DNA from 4 places in the Arthrobacter sp. Ha26 genome. Region 2 is predicted to be linked to each of the others. Evidence: riboswitches for the same ligand, from Rfam matches in the RefSeq annotation. Region 2 holds a riboswitch; each other region holds the start of a gene.
What was found. A riboswitch is a leader RNA that binds a small molecule or an ion and turns the genes downstream of it on or off. The one in region 2 is predicted to bind thiamine pyrophosphate.

Region 1 (3,255 bases), on a different contig from region 2:
ACCTCGCTGGGCCTGGTGCAAATGACGCGCAAGCGGATGGGCACGGGGCTGCTCGAGGTGTTCGGCGAGCAGTGTGAAGCGTGCGCGGGCCGCGGCGTGGTCACCCACGACGACCCCGTCGAGCACCGGCGGGCCAACATTGTGGCCGCGGAGCACCACGTCCAGCGCGTCGACAGCCGGCCGGAAGCCCGGAGCGAAGGCCACCGTGCCGAGAGCCTGCGGCCAGACAACAACCAGTCCGGTGCCCGCCCGGACCGCAAGCGGCGCCGGGGCCGCGGCGGCCAGCAGCCCGAGGCAGCGCCGGCAGCGGCGGTGCAGGTCCACACCGTGCATCCGGACCCCTCGGATGCTGAACGGCACGCCAAGGCGGAGGCTACCAGGCTGGCGCTGGCCAACATCGCCGCTGCGGCCCACGCAGCGCACGTGCACGACGACGAAATCGCGGCAGCCAAGCAGGCCGCGGCGGAGAATCCTGCCCCCACGCCGGCAACGGAAAAGCGCGACGCCGATGCCCGTCCGGCTGCCGTGCTCACCTTCGGCGGCGAAAAAGTGGTGTTGCCGTTCGTTGAGCACGCGGAAGAGCAGCAGCCCCGGCCGGCCCTCACCCTGGACCGGCTCGCCGAAGCGTTCGCGCACCTCGGCCAGCCCGCAACGGAACCGGAGGCCCAGCCGGAAGCCCGCCCGGCGCAGGCTGAACCTGTGCAGAAGCCGCAGGCGGAGCAGGTGGCGCAGTCACAGCCAGCCCAACAGCGCCAGGAAGCACCTGCCAAGGACTACAGCGACCACACGCTGGAACAGTCGCGGGAGCGGCGGCCCCGGCGCCACCGCAGCGCCAGCCGCGCACAGGGAGCTGCCAATGAAACCTCCGTGCAGCAGCACGAAAGCACTGCTCCTGCCAGCACCGGCCATTCCCACGAGGCCAAGGCTCCGGAGCCTGCGGGCACCGGAAGCACTGAAAAGCCGGCACCCAAGCCAGCCGAGGCACCCATCATCCTGGGTGTAGGGGTCCCGGCCTCGGAGCTCTAGCCCCGGAAGCTTCCAGGAGCAGCAAGCACCGCTGAGTCTCAGCAGCTAATGCCCGGACGGCCACCAACAGTGACCGGCCGGGCATTGCTGTACCTGCGCAATCCGTGGTGGCCAGTGCAAAGGGAGCAACTGGTGGCTGGTCGCAAATGTGTCACCTTCTGCCGCGGCCGGACAAAAAAGCTAGGCTGGGGAACCGACACGGGGTGCCGCGCAGAGAGCCGGCTGAGATCCACACCCGTTGAACCTGTCCGGCTAGCACCGGCGAAGGGATGTCTTTTGTCTGCGACGTTTGCAATACCCGCTGCCACCCCATCACCCGCCCCGGCAACCTTCGCGGTGCCCACGGCACCGGGGCGCCCCGTACCGCGGGTACTTTCGATTGCCGGTTCCGATCCGTCCGGCGGCGCCGGCATCCAGGCCGACCTCAAGAGCATCGCTGCTTTCGGCGGCTACGGAATGGCTGCCATCACGGCCCTCACTGCCCAGAACACGCACGGCGTCCGTTCCGTCCATGTTCCGCCTGCCGGATTCCTGGCCGCCCAGCTGGATGCGGTCAGTGACGATATCGGCATCGATGCCGTCAAGATCGGAATGCTCGGCAGCGTTGAGGTGATCCAAGCGGTAGGGGACTGGCTCCGCAAGGTCCGTCCCGCCGTCGTGGTCCTGGACCCGGTGATGGTTGCCACCAGCGGCGACCGGCTGCTGCAGGAGTCCGCCGAAGCGGCGCTCCACGAACTTCTGCCGCTGGCCCACCTCATTACGCCCAACCTGGCGGAGCTCGCCATCCTGGTGGGCGGCGAAGTGCGGGAGGACTGGGCCGGAGCCCTGGAGCAAGGCCGCACCCTCTCCGCCGCCACCGGGGCTACCGTGCTGGTCAAAGGCGGACACCTGGACGGCAGCGAGTGCCCGGATGCCCTGGTCAACGTGGCGGGCCTGCTGTCCCGGGAAGTGGTGGTGCTGCCGGGGGAGCGGGTGGCTACCCGCAACAGCCACGGCACCGGCTGTTCGCTGTCCTCTGCGATGGCCACCGTCCAGGCACGGCTGGGGGACTGGGAGGCTTCGCTCCGCGAAGTCAAGCCCTGGCTGGCAAGCGCCCTGGAAGCGTCCGGAACGTTGGAGGTGGGAACCGGGAACGGCCCGGTTCACCACTTCCACCACCTGCAGCCGCAGCCGTCCGAAGGCAGCTTCGCCGCCCAACTCTGGACTGAGGCCCGGCAGGACCTGGACGATATCTACGCCCTCGACTTCATCCGCGGCCTGGTGTCGGGCAGCCTGCAGGAGGCGGAGTTCGCGTATTACCTCGCGCAGGACGCCATTTACCTCAACGGCTATTCCCGCGTGCTGGCACGGGCGAGTGCCCTGGCTCCGACGGAGGCCGAACAGCTCTTCTGGGCCGGGTCTGCACGGCAGTGCCTGGAGGTCGAGTCCGAACTGCACCGTTCCTGGCTCAGCACGCGCACCATCACGCCGCAGCTCGGCCCCGTCACCAAGTCCTACGTCGACCACCTGACCGCGGCGTCGGCGTCGGGGAGTTATGCCGTCCTCGCGGCCGCCGTCCTGCCCTGCTTCTGGCTCTACGCGGAGGTGGGAGCCGTCCTCCACGCGCAGTTCCTCGCTGCCGGTGAACCTGCCGGGCACCCGTACGCGGACTGGCTGCGCACCTACGCCGACGAAGACTTCGCCGCTGCAACCCGGCAGGCCATAGCCATCGTGGATGAGGCCGGTCGCAACGCCTCACCGGCAGACCGGGAAGCCATGATCACCGCGTTCAAGCAGTCCTGCCGCCTGGAAGTGGACTTCTTCGACGCGCCGCGCCTGCACGCTTGAACTGCTGACGGCGGCAGGGCCGGTACTATGGTGGGGCATGGTGCGGACGCCGGACCTGGGACTGTGGTACCTATCACAGCAACCCGCCGGGAACCAGCCTCATTTGCGGCCGAAGGCAAAATTAGCGTAATCTAGATCTTCGGTGCTTACGCCAACACTTGGGTTATGACCCCACGGCGTTGAGGCACAGCGAGAAACCAGGCTTTTGATAGTCGGTTCCGCACGCAAATTTAGTTATAAACGTCGAGAGAAGTGAGTTCCCAAGTGGTGTACGCGATTGTCCGCGCAGGCGGCCGCCAAGAGAAGGTTTCCGTCGGAGACTTCGTTACCCTGAACCGCGTCGCCGGTGGGGCTGGCAGCACCATTCAGCTGCCCGCACTGCTCCTGGTAGACGGTGACAAA
Region 2 (3,255 bases):
CGACGGCGTCCGGCAGGAGGGTGTGTTCGTCGGCGATGACTTCCAGCTTCACCCAGTCCGTTTCCAGCGCCTCGCGGGCCAATTCCGCCGTCAGCACGGCGTCCCGGGCCGTGAAGCAGCCGGCGGTGTTGGGCAGCACGCGGATGTTGTGGTCCACGAGCAGCTGGAACAGTGAGCCTGTTTCCGCCGTCGAGTAGCGCCGCATGGCCACGGTGGTCAGGCTGGTGCCGGAGGCCACGAGTGCCGCACCGAGCCCATCGAGGCTTGGGGCGCCGCCGGTGCCCATGATGAGCCGGGATTCCAGTTCCACGCCGTCAATGACCAGCGGATCCTGCAGCGCCGAGGGGGCTCCGGTGATGATGGTTTCGCTCATGGGTCAGCCTCCCTGCACAGCCGTGACGAGTTCAACTTCGTCGCCATCCGCGAGCGCAGTTGCGAACCACTGGCTGCGCGGCACCACCTGGGAATTGTGGGCCACTGCCACCCCGAGTTTCTGCCCGTCTGTGGCCTGGCCGTCCGGACCGAGGGGCCGTCCGGTGACCTGGCTGACGAGCAGTGTGATGGATGCACCGTCCGGCACGGGGTGCCGGGTTCCGTTCAAGGTGATGTTCATACTGTTTCCTTTGTGCGCGGTTGGCGGCTGCTGGTTGCGGGGCGGCTGGTGGGGGCGCCGGCCGTTGCGGGGCCGGAAAAGCGGGAGGGGCTGAAGGACGCCCAGCGGGAGTCCTCGCGGCCATCCAGGAGGTCCCGGCAAATGGCGGCTGCCGCCGGCGTCAGGAGGACGCCGTGGCGGAAGAATCCGGTGGCGATGAGGAGGCCGGGAACCTGGCCGCCCTCGCCTGCCCCACCGCCGGCGGCCGTGACACGGCCCAGCAGCGGTGCATTATCGGGCGTTGCGGGGCGCGCGCGGGCCGTGCACTCCAGGAGTTCCAGTTCGGCGACGGCGGGAAGCAGCACCTGGGCGTCGCGAAGGAGCTGGTACACGCCCCCGGCGGACACCGCGCCCGCGGAGGACGGCGCGTCTTCGCGCTGGGTTGCCCCGATCACCACGGTGCCGTCCCGGCGGGGAACGATATATACCGGGACGCCGCGCACCAGTCCCCGCACGGTGGACGCGACCAGCGGCCGCAGATGCGGCGGCACTGCGAGTCGCAGGATGTCCCCATGGACGGGCCGCAGCGGAAGGTGCAGGCCTTCCGGCAGTGATCCCAGTTCTGCTGCCTGAAGCCCGTTGGCCACCACCGTTTCTCCGGCCCGCACGGTTCCCCCGCCAGCAAGGTGGACGCCGGCAACGGCACCGTCCTGCCACAACAGCGCGGTTGCTTTATCCGGCACGGCGTAACCGTCGACGGCGGCCGCTACTGCTACGACCCCGCCGCCAGTCCCGCTGTGGTCGCCTGCGTTCGGGCAATCATGGTCGGCGAGCGCGCGCCGCAGGCACTCCACCAGCAGCCTCGGATCCACTTGGTGGTCGGCCGGGGTATCCAGGGCGCAGGCGATGGCCGGGCTGAGCAGTGCCTCTTTCACGCGGGCTTCGCGGACAGTGAGGGGCTCAACCGTGAGGCCGTTGGCCTGTTGCGCGGCCCGCAGGTCCATCAATGCCCTGCGGTCGGCGGCGTCGGCACCCACGGCGAGGGTCGGCGTCGTGATGTATCCCGGATCCGCGCCTGACGCGGCGCGAAGGCCGGCCACAAAAGCGGGCCAGCGGGACGATGCGTCCAGCATCAGCTCGAGGAGGTCCTCCTCCTGATAGTGCAGTTCGCTGACCGGGGCAAGCATCCCGGCGGCCGCCCAGCTGGCCCCGGAACCGGGCGCGTCATCGATGAGCACTACCGAGCGCCCCGAGCGTTTCGCCTCCCAGGCGATGCCGTGGCCGATCACTCCGCCGCCGATCACTGCAACGTCGGCTTGAATGGTGTATCCGGGCGTGGATGCTGGTTCCGTTGCCCGGGGCTTTGATGGTGCGCTCATGTGTCTCCTTCCCTACGCCGGTATTAGCCGGATCAGGTCAAGCGGTCGGCTCTGACGCCCTCTCAGCCCGGCGCTTTGTGACAGCTGCCGCGGGCTCCCGCAGTACGAGGCCAGTGTAGAGGAACTAGGCTTGCCCCCATGAATGTGTCCCACACTCCAGCCGCCGGCACCGATGTCCTCAGCACCACCAAAATCAGCAACGGCCTCAGCACCGCGCGCCTGTACCTCTGCACGGATGCCCGGAAGGACCGCGGGGATTTCGGGCAGTTCGTGGATGCTGCCTTCACCGGTGGTGTGGACATCATCCAGCTCCGGGACAAAACCATCGAGGCCGCCGAAGAGCTGGAACTCCTGGCCGTGCTGAAGGAAACGGCGGAGCGGCACGGGCGCCTGTGGGCGGTCAATGACCGGGCCGATATCGCCGTGCTGTCCGGTGCGCCCGTGTTCCATATCGGCCAGAAGGACCTTCCCCTGGCGGCTGCCCGCACCTTGCTTAACGGCAATGCGGCCATCGGCCTGTCCAGCCATGCCCCGGAGCAGGTGGCCGCCGCCCTTGCTGCCGCAGCCGGCCCGGCGGGGCTGGATTACTTCTGTGTCGGCCCGGTATGGGCAACGCCCACCAAGCCGGGCCGGGCGGCCGTGGGGCTCGACCTGGTGAAATATGCAGCGGAAGCGTCCCGGACAGCCGGGCAGGACGGACCGTCCGACGGCGGAGTCCCCTGGTTTGCGATTGGCGGCATTGACCACGGCAACGTGGAGCAGGTAGTGGAAGCGGGTGCCCGAAGGATCGTGGTGGTCCGGGCCATCACCGAGGCGGACGATCCTGCTGCTGCCGCTGCATCACTCCTCGCCGCTTTGGACGCCCGCCGTTCCTGATCATTCGCGCCGTTAACACTCCGGCGTGCCGGCGCCGGTTGCCTTGCCTTTCCTGGCGCGTTTAACGCCGCCCCGCACGGGCCCGGTCCCTGCAATATCGCCGGAATTCGGGCTAGGCTGGCTTTCGTGTCACACCATCGGCTGGCTCCCAACGTCCACGAGCACAACAACGCGCTCGAGGCGGCGCTCGGTGCGCTGCGGACCGAACTGGAGCTGCCCGGCGCCTACCCCGATGCTGCTGTTGCCGACGCCAAAGCAGCCGTGGAATCGCTGCAGCTGCCCGCCTACGATCTGACCGCCGTCGAGTTCATCACCATCGATCCGGCGTCCTCCACGGACCTGGACCAGGCCCTGTTCATCGAGCCCGACGGCGACGGGTACCACGTGCTGTACGCCATCGCCGATGTG
Region 3 (3,255 bases), 970 kb from region 2:
TCAGCCGCAACCGCTCCAGCAGCTCATCGACCCGCTCCGTCCCATGGCCAAGGTGCCGCGGGCCGAACAGGAGTTCGTCGATCACTTTTCCCGTCACGAACTGGTGCTCTGGCTCCTGGAAAACGGTGCCTACGCGCTCAATCAGCTGTTCCGCCTTCCACTGGTAGGGATCGATGCCGGCACCACGGCTGAGGGCCAAGGTGGCGGAGACCTTGCCGGCGACGGGCTCCAGAAGACCGGCAAGGGTCAGGGCAAAAGTCGATTTTCCGGCGCCGTTGGGTCCCGTAATGGCCAGTGCCTGCCCCACCCGGACCTGGGCGGAGATCCCCTGTTGCACTGGTACCGGCGGGAACTTGCGGAAGCCCCTGCGGCGGGCCCGTTCCCGCGAAACCGCCAGTTCCTCGGCGGCAAGCAGGAGACCGCCTGCTCCGGGGGCAGGCTCCGCGGAACGCTGCCGGGTTTGCGGAACATAGCCGGGCACCCACACGCCGGCCGCGATGAGCATGCTCCGCGCCTCGCTAAGCACCTGGTCAGGCGCCCCGTCCAGGAGTACGGCTGAATCGGTGGATGAACCGGGCTGCAGCACCACGATCCGGTCCACCAGGTCTTTCCAGACGGACACGCGGTGTTCCACCACCACCAGGGTTGCCCCGGTCTTGGCCACGCAACGCGCCACCGCGTCCCGCACCTCCATCACGCCCGCGGGGTCCAGGTTGGCGGTCGGCTCGTCCAAGAGGATCAGCCCGGGCCGCATGGCAAGGATGCCGGCGAGCGCCAGGCGCTGTTTCTGCCCGCCGGACAGGGCCGATGTCGGGTGGTCCAGCGGCAGGTGGGACAGGCCGACGTCGTCCAGCGCCTCATGCACGCGGGTCCAGATCTCATCCCTGGGCACAGCGAGGTTCTCGGCGCCGAAGGCGACGTCGTCACCCACCCGGGACAGGACCACCTGCGTCTCCGGGTCCTGCTGCATCAGGCCGGCCCGGCCGCGCTGCTCACGGGGGAAGGCGCCGTCAACCAATAACGAACCGGACTCGTCGGAATCGCCGGCCTCGCCGCCGTCGTCGTTCACATCACCCAAAACACCTGCCAGGGCATGGAGGAGGGTGGACTTGCCCGCCCCGGACGGACCGAGGAGGAGTACCCGTTCGCCCGGTTGGATATCCAGGTCAAGGGCGCGGAGCGCAGGCTTGGCACGTCCGGCATGCCGCCAGCCCCAGCCGCGGGCGCTGATGGCTGCCGGACGCGCCGCAACCGGCGCTCCGTGGTGGGAGGTGGCCGGCATCAGGAGAAAACGGGCTCCGTTGCTGCCTTGCGCGAGGCGAAGGAGCTCAGGACGCCGGTCTTCGCCAGGCCACGCGTGGCGACCCATGACAGTGCGCCGGCGATGATGGCACCCGAGATCCCGGTGAAGATGATGTACGCCAGCTTGTCCCCGCCCGAGTAGGCGATGTTCCAGCCCCACGGCGCGAAGGAGTCGTTCAGTCCGCAGAACAGGCCCGCACCGGCACCGGCCAGCAGGGATACCGGCAGGTTGAACTTCCTGTACACGAAGATGGCGAAAATAATTTCGGCGCCCAAGCCCTGGACAAAACCGGAGAAGAGCACGGATGCGCCGTACTGGGACCCCATCAGCAGTTCACCGGTGGCGGCGACCGTCTCGCAGAACAGGGCGGCGCCCGGCTTGCGGATGATGAGCATGCCCAGCACGGCCGGGATCATCCAGCCGCCGGCGATCAGTCCGGTCAGGGGCGGATAGACGGCGTTCATGGGGGCCGAAACTGCGGCTGCTCCCTGGGACCAGGCCCAGAAGATGACGCCGCCGGCGATGGCGATCAGGGCCGCCACCACGATGTCCACCACGCGCCAGGACTTGCTGCTGGTCTTCTTTACTGCTGTTGTTGCCATGCGATCCTCCTGAGGAACAGGAGGGGAAAGTGGACGCGGCCGGCACTGCTGCGGCGGCCGGACACACTTCGAGAACTCGACTCCCTTGCGCCGGTACTAACCGGATCAGGTTCGAGGGTCTGCGGCTGTCCGCACTCTCAGCGCCCACCTGCGGATCCTGGCGTGGCCAGAACTGCCCGACGGCGGCGCTCCCCTGTCGTTGAATGATTCTGTGGGTAAATAAACAGCCCTGTTGGGCGTGGTCCAGTTTACACCGGAGTAGGGGTAGATTGTGGGCCATGACTGCCAATTCGCCGGATATGACCGAGTACGATCCCGACTCGGATAACACCCAGCCGGAGGGCTCCCTGCAAGTGCTCATCGCGCGGGTTGAGGGCGAAATCCGGGAACTGCAGTTCCCCCGGTTCTCCATGGATGATGCCCTGAACCTGGGGCTGCTGCTGGTGGAGCTGGGCAAAGAGGACCAGCTCCCCATCGCGATAGACATCACCAAGGGTGAACAGGTCCTGTTCCATGTGGCCCTGCCGGGAGCCACCCCGGACAACGAGCACTGGATCCGGGCCAAGCAGCGGACCGCCGCGCGTTACGAGGTGCCGTCCCTGCTGGTGGGACTGCGCGGCCGGCTCCGTGGCGGCAGCATCGAGGACCAGGGCTGGTTCGACCAGAGCTTGTACGCAGCCCACGGCGGCTCCTTTCCGGTGTACGTAGCAGGGGTGGGCGCGGTAGCAACGGTGACCGTTTCGGGGCTTCCGCAGGTCCAGGACCACAATCTGGTGGTGCAGGCCCTGCGGGAAGTCCTTGGCTCCATGGGCGCGGACTGACCCAGCGTTACTGGCACGGTTTCAGGTTGAGGAGGACGCCATGGGCGGTCCTGGGGAGGAAAACCAGGTGCGGGCGGCATTGGACAAGGCCGAGGACGAGATGATTTTCATTGGCCCCGACCACCCCTACTATTCCCTGCTCGCTGAACTTGTGGCCGCCGTCGGGAAGGCCTGGGAGCAGGGGTGTGAGCAAGGCCGCCACGGCGGGAAGCACCCGAACCCTTACCGATGGACCGCCCCGGATGAGTGAGCGCCTGCTGGTTTAAGCTCCACTGCCCGCGCTAACGAAAACAGAGCATGCCCGTGCCGTTCGCCAAAACAGGGTAAGGAAGCCTGCTTAGCTTTTATTAGTAATCATGCTTACTATGTTGTTCCCGGCTTTTGAGGAGAACAGGTATGGCGGTCAGCACCCGCGCCACAGCAGCGAGGACGGGCCTGCAGAAGGCCACCTTTGCCACGGGTGGCATCTTCCTCCTGATGGGCATCCTGGGATTCATCCCCGGTATCACCACGAACTACGGCTCCCTCG
Region 4 (3,255 bases), on a different contig from region 2:
GAACAGAAATGGGCAGTCTTGGCAGGTTCTGCAGGCAACGTCTCGTCATGGAAGGCCTCGGCCGTCACCGGGTCAAGCGACAACGCGAACTGGTCGCGCCAACGGAACTCGAACCGCGCCTTGGACAGGGCATCATCGCGTTCATGCGCACCGGGGTGGCCCTTGGCGAGGTCTGCCGCGTGGGCTGCGATCTTGTAGGTGATCACTCCGGTCTTGACGTCGTCCTTGTTGGGCAGGCCCAGGTGCTCCTTAGGAGTGACGTAGCACAGCATGGCGGTGCCGTAGCGGGCAATCTCCGTGGCACCGATGGCCGAGGTGATGTGGTCGTAGCCGGGCGCCACATCAGTGACCAGGGGCCCCAGGGTGTAGAACGGCGCGCCCTTGCACAGCTCCTGCTGGCGTTCCACGTTCTCCCTCACCAGGTGGAACGGGATATGGCCGGGACCCTCCACCATCACCTGCACGTCGTACTCCCAGGCGCGCTGCGTGAGCTCAGCCAGCGTATCCAGTTCGGCGAACTGGGCGGCATCATTGGCGTCCGCCGTAGCCCCCGGCCGCAGTCCGTCACCCAGCGAAAACGCGACGTCGTACTGCGCGAAGATTTCGCAGAGCTCGTCAAAGTGGGTGTAGAGGAAGTTCTCCTGGTGATGCGCCAGGCACCAGCCGGCCATGATCGAGCCCCCGCGGGACACAATGCCCGTTACGCGGTCCGCCGTCAGGGGAACATACCGGAGCAGGACACCGGCATGGATGGTCATATAGTCCACGCCCTGTTCGCACTGCTCAATAACGGTGTCGCGGAAAATCTCCCAGGTGAGCGCGTTCGCCTCCCCCTTGACCTTCTCAAGGGCCTGGTAGATGGGGACGGTGCCGATCGGAACCGGAGAGTTGCGGATGATCCATTCCCTCGTGGTGTGGATGTCATCGCCGGTGGAAAGGTCCATCACGGTGTCCGCGCCCCACTGGGTGGCCCACTGCAGCTTGTCCACCTCCTCGGCGATCGAACTGGTGACCGCCGAGTTTCCGATGTTCGCATTGATCTTCACCAGGAACGCCTTGCCGATGATCATCGGCTCGGACTCCGGGTGGTTGATGTTGGTGGGAATGATGGCCCGGCCGGCAGCCACTTCACTGCGGACCAGCTCCACGTCACAGTTCTCCCGCAATGCCACGAACCGCATCTCCGGGGTGATAATGCCCTGCCGGGCATAGTGCATTTGCGTCACGGTTTTGCCGCCGACGGCGCGGCGGGGCACCGGCCGGGCGCCCTTCCACTCTGCGCTGGCCGCCCCGCGGCGGACGGCCGAGCGCCCGTCGTCGAGCAGGTTCCGCCCGCGGCCCCCGTAGGTTTCCGTGTCTCCCCGGGCTTCGATCCACTCCGCGCGGAACGGGGTGAGGCCGCGGACGGGATCACTGCCCGGACCGGCGGTGCGGTAGACCCGGAACGGCCCGTTCGGCTGGCCGTTCGGTGAATCCGCTAGCTCGATTTCCGTGACCGGCACCCGGATCCCGGCCGCTTCGTCCTGGACGAACGCCAAGGAATGGGACTTCAGCGACTGTGTGACCGGAGGCTGGTCCTGGCCACCCGCGGTTGCGCCGGACGGATTTTGGGCAGGGTTAAACTGTGCATTTGGTGTACTCAAGGAATACTCACTTCCTTCGCCGGCATTACCCGGACAGGTTCAACGGTCGCAGGCTGCATCAGCCCGATCTCAGCCCCTGCAAGGGCACCCGTGTGGTCACCAAGAAGCTACCACAGCTGTTTCGGAAGGGCCGTGTCACATGCGGTGGTGCTAGCCTGTCCGGGCGGGAAGAGAGGCACATCCATGGCAGAGATCATCCAGTTCAACGGTCCGGTCCTCACCGGGCCGGACACGGAGGAACGCGGGCTGTGGTCCGTTGACGGCAGGCTTACGTTCCGGCGGCCGGAGGCGGAGCCGGACCGGTTCCTGGACGGCTGGGTACTGCCCGGGTTTGCAGACGCGCACTGCCACATCGGCCTGGGCCCGGGAGGCGCGGTGGACGAAGCGACGGCGGAAGAACAGGCAAGAACCGACCTTGACGCCGGCACACTGCTGGTCCGGGACGCGGGTTCTCCCGCAGACACCCGCTTCCTCCAGCGCAGCCGCGAAGCCCCGGTGCTGATCAGGGCCGGCAGGCATGTCGCCAGGAGCCGCCGGTACCTTCGCGGCTTTGCGGAGGAAGTGGAACCTGAGGGGCTGGTTGAGGCCGTCCGGAAGCAGGCACGTGACGGCGACGGCTGGGTCAAGCTCGTGGGGGACTGGATAGACCGCGACGCCGGTGACCTGGCGCCGTCGTTTCCCGCCGCCGTTGTCAGGGACGCCGTCCAGGCAGTGCACGACGAAGGCGCGCGGATCACCGCGCACTGCTTTGCCGAGGAAACACTGGACCAGATGCTGGACGCGGACATCGACTGCATCGAACACGCCACCGGACTGCTGCCGCGGCACCTTCCGCGGTTCGCCGAGCAAGGCGTTCCCATTGTGCCCACCCTCATCAACATCGCCACGTTCCCGGACATCGCCGTGCAGGCGGAGCCTAAGTTCCCCCGGTACGCGGCCCATATGCGCGCCCTGTGGGAACGGCGCGCGGAGCGGGTGCTGGAGGCCTTCGACGCCGGAGTGAAGATTTACGCCGGCACGGATGCCGGCAGCGTCATCCGCCACGGGCGGATCGGTGATGAAATCCTGGCCCTCCACCACGCCGGCCTGCCTGTGGCCGCCGCCCTCGACGCCGCGTGCTGGGGCGCCCGGAAGTGGCTGGGTGCTGACGCGATCGAGGAAGGTGCCCGGGCCGACGTCGTCCTGTGCCGGGAGGACCCGCGCCAGGTTCTGGAAACGGTGCAGGAGCCGGCCCGCGTAGTGCTGGGAGGGCACGTGGTGCGCTGACGCAGGCGAAGTCCCGGAACCACTTGGAATAAATTGAAGCTTCAAGTAATTTTAATAGTGACAGGCCCACCAACCCGACGGGCCACACCACCGGGAGTTTTCAATGACTGCAGAAGCCGCCACCCAGGATCTTCTTCCTGCCGACCTCGCCATGGGCACCGTGATGCTCAAGGTGGGTGACATGAAGGTCATGACCGATTACTACCAGCGCGCCCTTGGGCTTGACGTTATTGCCGAGCAGGACGGCGGCCTCTACCTCGGCCGGCTGCAGAAGCCGCTGGTGCACCTTGCCCCCGCTCCGGGCCTGAACCTCCCCGGCAGGGGAGAGGCAGGCCTCTTCCACACG

Region 1: linked by a shared signal. The riboswitch ahead of thiD (bifunctional hydroxymethylpyrimidine kinase/phosphomethylpyrimidine kinase) and the one ahead of AC5RVY_RS00505 (FAD-dependent oxidoreductase) in region 2 are both predicted to bind thiamine pyrophosphate.
Region 3: linked by a shared signal. The riboswitch ahead of AC5RVY_RS05200 (ECF transporter S component) and the one ahead of AC5RVY_RS00505 (FAD-dependent oxidoreductase) in region 2 are both predicted to bind thiamine pyrophosphate.
Region 4: linked by a shared signal. The riboswitch ahead of thiC (phosphomethylpyrimidine synthase ThiC) and the one ahead of AC5RVY_RS00505 (FAD-dependent oxidoreductase) in region 2 are both predicted to bind thiamine pyrophosphate.

Annotation. Positions count from the first base shown of each region.
Region 1 covers NZ_JBNHGX010000008.1:38,068-41,322, forward strand. Annotated here, with positions in the region: gene AC5RVY_RS16995 (Rne/Rng family ribonuclease) at 1-1,026, shown strand, start outside; TPP riboswitch at 1,216-1,313, shown strand; gene thiD (bifunctional hydroxymethylpyrimidine kinase/phosphomethylpyrimidine kinase) at 1,321-2,853, shown strand; gene rplU (50S ribosomal protein L21) at 3,118-3,255, shown strand, end outside.
Region 2 covers NZ_JBNHGX010000001.1:117,465-120,719, forward strand. Annotated here, with positions in the region: gene AC5RVY_RS00495 (thiazole synthase) at 1-373, opposite strand, end outside; gene thiS (sulfur carrier protein ThiS) at 377-613, opposite strand; gene AC5RVY_RS00505 (FAD-dependent oxidoreductase) at 610-1,971, opposite strand; TPP riboswitch at 1,964-2,082, opposite strand; gene thiE (thiamine phosphate synthase) at 2,110-2,847, shown strand; gene AC5RVY_RS00515 (RNB domain-containing ribonuclease) at 2,974-3,255, shown strand, end outside.
Region 3 covers NZ_JBNHGX010000001.1:1,088,544-1,091,798, forward strand. Annotated here, with positions in the region: gene AC5RVY_RS05195 (ABC transporter ATP-binding protein) at 1-1,282, opposite strand, end outside; gene AC5RVY_RS05200 (ECF transporter S component) at 1,282-1,905, opposite strand; TPP riboswitch at 1,970-2,110, opposite strand; gene AC5RVY_RS05205 (heme-degrading domain-containing protein) at 2,184-2,726, shown strand; gene AC5RVY_RS05210 (hypothetical protein) at 2,767-2,976, shown strand; gene AC5RVY_RS05215 (DUF4383 domain-containing protein) at 3,123-3,255, shown strand, end outside.
Region 4 covers NZ_JBNHGX010000007.1:157,163-160,417, forward strand. Annotated here, with positions in the region: gene thiC (phosphomethylpyrimidine synthase ThiC) at 1-1,643, opposite strand, end outside; TPP riboswitch at 1,638-1,745, opposite strand; gene AC5RVY_RS16420 (amidohydrolase family protein) at 1,827-2,909, shown strand; gene AC5RVY_RS16425 (VOC family protein) at 3,013-3,255, shown strand, end outside.